Halorhodospira halochloris: one gene and its partner. The main gene of each other region encodes a partner of the protein of the gene in region 2 in a complex. Links are inferred from orthologs where the notes say so. Each region holds a gene or a part of one and is shown on either strand. Other genes may lie near its edges.

Evidence for each region.
Region 1: the proteins of uvrD (region 2) and uvrB are in contact, whole or in part, in a crystal structure (PDB 7EGT), measured with the Thermus thermophilus proteins. The link is inferred for Halorhodospira halochloris from one-to-one orthologs. Residues at the interface, in WP_096412145.1 of Thermus thermophilus: His654, Arg656, Phe657, Gln666, Asp668, Glu669, Lys680, Arg681, Leu682, Ser683, Lys685, Tyr686, Ala687; in WP_096411307.1 of Thermus thermophilus: Glu23, Leu25, Arg26, Asp27, Gly28, Glu29, Arg30, Phe31, Arg55, Glu326, Asp327, Phe328, Glu379, Ser382, Gln383, His398, Gly400, Arg401.

What each region holds. Positions count from the first base shown.
Region 1 is NZ_AP017372.2:595,961-599,965, forward strand. What follows is about bases 393-3,366. They hold uvrB (excinuclease ABC subunit UvrB), read left to right. Parts: upstream 393-854; coding sequence 855-2,879; downstream 2,880-3,366. Other genes in these bases: HH1059_RS02900 (pyridoxal phosphate-dependent aminotransferase), read right to left, coding at 393-769; HH1059_RS02910 (hypothetical protein), read right to left, coding at 3,030-3,299. In the rest of the region: more of HH1059_RS02900, read right to left, coding at 1-392; HH1059_RS02915 (SUF system Fe-S cluster assembly regulator), read left to right, coding at 3,394-3,876; Fe-S cluster assembly protein SufB, read left to right, coding at 3,857-4,005. UniProt on the Escherichia coli protein: The UvrABC repair system catalyzes the recognition and processing of DNA lesions. A damage recognition complex composed of 2 UvrA and 2 UvrB subunits scans DNA for abnormalities.
Region 2 is NZ_AP017372.2:2,810,855-2,814,331, reverse strand. What follows is about bases 1-2,902. They hold uvrD (DNA helicase II), read left to right. Parts: upstream 1-303; coding sequence 304-2,502; downstream 2,503-2,902. Other genes in these bases: HH1059_RS12860 (LOG family protein), read right to left, coding at 2,642-2,902; glmS (glutamine--fructose-6-phosphate transaminase (isomerizing)), read left to right, coding at 1-219. In the rest of the region: more of HH1059_RS12860, read right to left, coding at 2,903-3,361. UniProt on the Escherichia coli protein: A helicase with DNA-dependent ATPase activity. Unwinds DNA duplexes with 3'-5' polarity. Translocates on single-stranded DNA with 3'-5' polarity. Initiates unwinding more efficiently from a nicked substrate than double-stranded DNA.

The sequences.
Region 1 (4,005 bases), 2.2 Mb from region 2 along the record:
GTGCTGGCCCGGCAGCATAGCCAATTCTCCAGCCGGTCATGGCATACGCCTTGGAGACACCGTTGACTACGACGGCGCGGTCAGCTAGCGAGGGGCAGGCATTGACTATGTTGCTGAATGGTTCCTCGCGCCAGATGATGTGCTCATAGATATCATCGCTGGCTACCACCACCTGCGGGTAGCGCTCTAAGACGCTGCCTAGCTCGGCTAGCTCGGCCTTGGTATAAGCTGTCCCGGTGGGGTTAGAAGGGCTGTTGAGGATGACTAGGCGGGTCTTGTCAGTAATGGCCTCTTCAAGTTGCTGAGGTGAGATCTTGAAGCGACTCTCTGCCCCGGCCTTGACGAGTTTTGGCTTGGCGCCGAAGAGCAGGGCTATATCCGGGTACGAGACCCAGTAGGGAGCCGGAATTACTACCTCATCACCGTCGTTAAGTAGCGCGGCCATCAGGTTAAACAGTGATTGCTTGGCGCCGCATGAGACGAGGATCTGTTTCGCTGAGTAGGATAACTGGTTATCGCGATGTAGCTTATCGATAATCGATTGCTTTAACTCAGCCGTGCCATCTACCGCGGTGTAACGGGTTTGACCGTTGCGGGCGGCGTCTATAGCTGCCTCGACAATGTGCTGTGGTGTATCAAAGTCGGGCTCACCGGCCCCAAGACCGATGACATCCTCACCAGCTGCGCGCAATTCCGCGGCACGGGCGGTAACGGCTAAGGTTGGCGATGGCTTGATACGGTTGACACGGTCGGCGAGTTTAAACTCCATGGAATCCCCCAATTAGACTTAAAAACCTGGACGCTATGATACTAACTTTTCGGCATGTATTGCTATGAAGAGCTATAATCGCACTATGACCGAACGTTTTCAGATTAAATCACGCTATCAGCCAGCGGGTGATCAACCCCAAGCAATAGAAGGCCTGGTTGACGGGCTGGAGAGCGGTCTGGCCGATCAGACTCTGCTCGGAGTCACTGGCTCTGGGAAGACCTTTACCATCGCCAACGTAATTGAGCAGCTGCAGCGCCCGGCATTGATCCTCGCCCCTAACAAGACTCTGGCAGCGCAGCTTTACGGCGAGATGCGCGAGTTTTTGCCGCACAACCGGGTTGAGTACTTCGTCTCCTACTACGACTACTATCAGCCCGAGGCCTATGTGCCATCCTCGGATACCTTTATCGAGAAGGATGCCTCGGTTAACGAGCACATCGAGCAGATGCGCCTATCAGCGACCAAGGCCGTGCTCGAACACCGCGACACGGTGATCGTTGCCTCTGTCTCCTCCATCTATGGCTTGGGCGACCCTCAGGCTTATATGTCAATGCTGCTGCACTTGGTGCGCGGAGAGGTTATAGATCAGCGCGATATTTTGCGACGCTTAGCGGAGCTACAGTATACCCGCAATGACGTCGAGTTAAGTCGGGGCACTTATCGGGTCCGCGGTGAGACTATCGATGTATTTCCTGCTGAGTCGCAAGAAGAGGCGGTGCGCATCCAGCTCTTTGATGATGAGATTGAAGAGTTGGCTTGGTTCGATCCGCTGACCGGAGAAGTGCACAGGAGCGTACCCAGGGTAACCATCTATCCGAAGACCCACTACGTTACCCCGGCCGAGCAGATCAAAAAGGCGGTCGAGCAGATTGGCGAGGAGTTGCGCGAGCGACTCGCTGAACTGCGCTCTGCTGACAAGTTAGTCGAGGCGCAACGGCTTGAGGAGCGGACCCGCTTTGATATGGAGATGATGCTCGAGCTTGGTTACTGTAACGGTATCGAGAACTACTCGCGCTATCTTTCTGGGCGTGCCCCAGGGGAGCCACCACCGACACTGCTCGATTACGTGCCGTCTCATGCAGTGGTCTTCATCGATGAATCTCACGTTACGGTGCCCCAAATTGGCGGGATGTATAAGGGTGATCGTTCGCGCAAACAGACCTTGGTGGAATACGGCTTTCGGCTGCCCTCGGCGTTGGATAATAGGCCGTTAAAATTCGATGAGTTCCGCCGTCTCTCCCCTCAGACGGTATATGTCTCAGCAACTCCGGGGCCCTTTGAGGATGAACACTCTGGTCAGGTGGTGGAGCAGGTGGTGCGCCCTACCGGTCTGGTCGATCCAGAGGTCGAAGTGCGGCCGGCCGGCTCGCAGATTGATGACCTCTATGCCGAGATCCGCAAGCGCGTGGAGTTGGCGCAACGGGTACTGGTTACTACCTTGACCAAGCGCATGGCTGAGGATCTAACCGACTATTTACAGGAAAACGGCGTGCGCGTGCGCTATCTCCACTCAGATGTAGACACGGTAGAGAGGACAGAGATCATCCGTGATCTGCGCCTGGGCCATTTCGACGTTTTGGTGGGGATTAACCTGTTGCGGGAGGGGTTGGATATCCCCGAGGTCTCCTTAGTGGCAATACTCGACGCTGATAAGGAGGGGTTTCTGCGCTCAACTCGTTCGCTGATCCAGACTATTGGCCGGGCCGCTCGCAATGTTGAAGGTCGTGCCATTCTCTATGCCGATAAGATAACCGATTCTATGCGCCGGGCGATTGATGAGACCGAGCGGCGTCGGGCCAAGCAGATTGCGCATAACCGCGAGCACGGCATCACCCCGCAGTCTATATGTAAGGATGTGCCGGATATCATGGAGCGAGGCGGGGTTCCAGCCCCAGGTGATGCACGTAAGTATGCTCAGGTAGCTGATGCAGCTGCTGAGTACAACGCTATGACTCCGGCGCAGGGGGTTAAAAAGATTCGTGAGTTAGAGAAGCTTATGCAACAGCATGCCCGTAATCTGGAGTTCGAACAGGCAGCCAAGATGCGCGATGAAATTAAACGGGTTGAGCAGTATGTGTTGGGCGGCGAAGTGGAAAACCTAGCCTAACAGTATTTCTTAAGGTGCCAAGATAACGGTTTGTGAGAGCTTTATTTAATTGGCGAAGAGCTGCTGGCTCTTCGGTGTGAGCATGGACTACGTTACGACATCCCGAGTCGGGGTCCCCTGGCTGATCATACGGGCTAGGGGATAGTTTTCTCATCTTTGCGGGCGGCGGTTTCTCATAAGATTCTCGATGTCTAGCATCTTGTCGCCGTGACGCGTCCTGATCAGGACATCGCGGTCGTAGTGGTAGTAGTGAGCCATGAAGTAAGCTGATCGTAAGGCGCCGATCTCGTTATCGGAGCGGCTGATATGCTGGACGCGGCCCTCGGTATCGAAGAATATGACCTCCCAACCAGTGTCTCGTTCTTCAATGATCAGTCGGTAGTTATGCCGCGGCGGTGCTGATTTCTTTTTGTCAGGCACGTTGTCCTCCATTGTCTAAATCAGTTCCAAAGACTTCCATCGGCTAGATTTAATCTGTACCCTGTGAGTACGGTTTATTTGCAGGTTCAACCTAATGCTGCGCATCAATCGCGAAACAGACTACGGCGTGCTCATACTTAGCGCTATGGCCCGTGTGCCTGAGCAAAGGGCTAGCTCTGCGCAGTTGGCGTACGCTCACGGTTTACCGCAGCCTATAGTTAGTAAAGTAATGAAGCAACTGGTTCATGCTGGGCTGCTTTGCTCCTTTCGGGGAACGAAGGGTGGCTATGGCCTGTCGCGAACACCCGATCAGGTAAATATCTTGGAAGTCATTGAGGCCCTTGAGGGGCCTATTGCCATAACGGATTGCGTCGAGAATGGTACTCAAAGTTGTGCTCATGCCTACGATTGTAACGCGGGAGCCGCGTGGTCGCGAATCAGTGATGTTGTGCGCACAGCCTTGCAGGGGGTGACGCTGGAGCAGATGGGCGCGCCTCAGGAGCAGTCAGTAACCTTTCACAATCAGCGCTCAGATAGCGTGGGCACGGGGGCCAATTATGGCGTCGCAGAAGAATGACTACATTGAGCAGTTTTCACAGCGTGGCTATGCAGCAGGATTCTATACCGATATAGAGCAGGAGTTTGCCCCCCCGGGGCTTAACGAGGAGACAATACGCTTTATCTCGGCTAAAAAAAATGAGCCGCA
Region 2 (3,477 bases):
CGGGCCCGCGGCGGTGAACTGTACGTGTTTGCCGATGACAGCACCTCGCTGAAATCTTCTGGCGGTTTCAACGTTGTTTCTGTACCTGCCTCCGTTGAAGCCATTTCACCGATTATCCATACCATTCCACTACAGTTGCTTGCTTATCATGTTGCTGTTTTGCGTGGTACCGATGTAGATAAACCGCGCAATCTTGCTAAATCAGTCACAGTGGAGTGATAAGTCAGGATTAGGACACCAAAACGAAGATAGTCGATCGGTGCCTGATATTCGTCAACCAAACTTGCCAAGGTAGGTAAAAAAATGGATCTGGATGATCTGCTCAGTGACCTTAATGATGATCAGCTGCGTGCTGTTTGTGTTGATGCTGGGAGAACCCTCGTGCTTGCCGGTGCAGGTAGCGGCAAGACAAGGGTGCTAACCAGGAGGGCAGCGTACCTGGTTGCGGCCCAGGGGGCCTCGCCCTTCTCGATTCTAGCTGTAACCTTCACCAACAAGGCGGCTGGTGAGATGCGGGGGCGCATAGGCAGCCTGCTTGGCATAGCCACAGCTGGCATGTGGGTTGGAACGTTTCATGGTATTGCCCACCGCCTGTTGCGCCAGCACGCCGATCGAGCAGATCTTCCGGAAGGGTTCCAGATTCTTGATTCTGATGATCAACTGCGCATGGTAAAGCGCATATTGCGTAGCCGTGGCAATGACGAATCGAACTATCCGCCGCGCCAGGTACGCAACTTTATTAGCAGTCGCAAAGATGAGGGGCTACGGGCGCGTGATATAGAGTCCGGGAATGGCGATATAGCGGATGAAATGCTCGCTATTTATGCCGACTATGAGCAGGCATGCCAGCGTGCAGGGATGGTTGACTTTGGGGAGCTACTGCTGCGCGCCTACGAGTTGCTAAGATTCGACCAGGAACTGCTAGAACACTACCGGAGACGCTTTCAACATATTCTTGTCGATGAGTTGCAGGACACCAATAGTCTGCAATATCGCTGGCTGAAGCTAATTGCCGGGCCAAACTCAGAGGTCTTTGCTGTTGGTGATGATGACCAGTCTATATATGGTTGGCGCGGAGCGCGCGTTGAGAATATTGAGCGTTACTGCCGGGAGATGGGCGATGTGGCAGTTGTGCGCTTGGAGCAGAACTACAGGTCGACCGCAACTATTCTATCGGCAGCAAATGACTTAATAGCCTGTAATGCAAGCAGGCTTGGCAAGAACCTTTGGACCCAGGGCGCTAGTGGTGAACCGATAACACTTTATTCAGCCTTCAATGAGGTCGATGAAGCACGCTGGGTAGTTGAGCGGATACGCGCGCAGATTCAAGAAGGGGACTATCATGCTGGTGATTTTGCCATTCTATATCGCTCCAACGCCCAATCAAGGGCATTTGAGGAGGCGTTAGTAGCTCAACGCATACCTTATCGAGTCTATGGCGGGTTGCGCTTCTTTGAACGCGCCGAGATAAAGGATGCCCTGGCTTACCTGCGTCTTACTATCAATCGCCATGACGACAGCAGCTTCGAGCGGGCGGTTGCTACCCCGCCACGCGGTATTGGTGCTAAGACTATGGAAATTGTGCGCAGCTACGCCCGCGAGAGCGCACAGAGTTTGTGGTCGGCAACGCGCGATTTGATTGTTACTCAAAGCATCTCGGGCAGGGCGCGCAATGCACTAATTAGTTTCATAAATCTGCTGGATGAACTGGAAGACCGGGTCAAGGAACAACCACTGCATCACCAGGTTGAGCATGCTATATCCTCAACAGGACTGCGCAATCACCACAGCAGAGATGAAAGCCGGCTGGAGAATCTTGATGAGTTGGTGACAGCCGCTCGCAGCTTTGTTCAACAAAGCGATGAGAATATCGAAACAGATCAGCACCCACTGATTAGTTTTTTGACCCATGCAGCACTGGAGGCGGGAGAAGCACAAGCGGACGATTGGCAGCGCTCTGTCCAACTGATGACCTTGCATGCTGCTAAAGGACTGGAGTTTCCGGTCGTCTTTTTAGCCGGCATGGAAGAGGGGCTGTTCCCGCATTATCTTTCTAGAGAAGACTCAGCTCGGCTCGAGGAAGAGCGGCGTCTGTGTTATGTGGGCATGACAAGGGCGCGGCAAAGGCTTTTATTAACCCATGCCCAGCGCCGCCGCTTGCATGGGCGGGATCAGATGACGAGTCCGTCAAGATTCTTGTCCGAGATACCGGATCGTTATATCGAATTAATCCGGCCGCATATGCGGGTTAGCCGAAATGATGGACTGCGTGATAGTGGTGATACACGTCAGGCTAGCGTTTCACCCGTTTCACCAAAATTTAGCGATGAGCCACCAGAGGGGTTTAGTATAGGGAGTAGAGTTCGCCACTCGAAGTTTGGCGAGGGAGTGATAATGTCCAGCGAAGGGCGAGGCGATAACGCTCGCCTGCAGGTTAGATTTGATGGGGGGGACACGAAGTGGCTGGTTGCTGGGTTCGCCAAGCTCGAGGTTATGAACTAAGCAAGTTAGAATGCCTAAACTTAAGAGGGGTGCACACGTCCCACTCTCCAGCCTCTCACCTAGTTGTCGTAGGCGCTGTGACTCCTACAAGTGAGGCTTGCCTAATCCACTCGCACCAGGGCTACGTCAAGACCAGGGCTCAGAGATCAAGCAGTATTTCACGTTCACGTGATGAAGGCTCAAAGCCGCGGTCCTCGTAAAAAGTGAAGATAGCTTCTACTACCTCGCGCGGCTCATCAATTACCTGGAACAGTTCCATATCCTCTTGATCTATGGCCCCCTCGGCTACCAAGTTCTCTTTAAACCAGTCGATCAGCTTTTCCCAAAACGGCCGGTGCACGAGTATTATAGGTATCTTCGGAGTTTTACCGGTCTGGACCAAGGTCAAAATCTCGGCTAATTCGTCGAGTGTGCCGAATCCCCCCGGGAGGACAACATAGGCCGATGCATACTTAACGAACATCACCTTGCGCGAGAAAAAGTGACGGAAATCAAGAGCAATATCCTGGTACGGGTTGGCTACCTGTTCCCGTGGCAGTTCAATATTTAGCCCTATGCTTGGCGATTTGCCAGCTTGAGCTCCCTTGTTAGCGGCCTCCATAATCCCTGGGCCACCACCACTGACGACTGAGAAGCCTGCATCCGATAGTTGCCGTGCAACATCCTCAGCGAGTTTGTAGTAGGGACTGCTCGGGGGCACACGGGCTGACCCGAAAACGCTTACCGAGGGTTTAATAGATGACAGCCTCTCAAAACCTTCGACAAACTCAGCAATGATCTGGAAGATCTTCCAGGACTCGCGGATCAGCGTTCCGTTGGTAGAAGATCTATCTTGGTGATCGAATTTTTTGATATCCATAAAGAGACTCATGTTCTTTTTGTCTGTCCAGTTCCTATGATAACCAATATTTCATGGGTGTTGTTATCATCCAACGAAGATGGGGGGAGCTAAGCGGCTCTGGGGGTGTCTTAGGG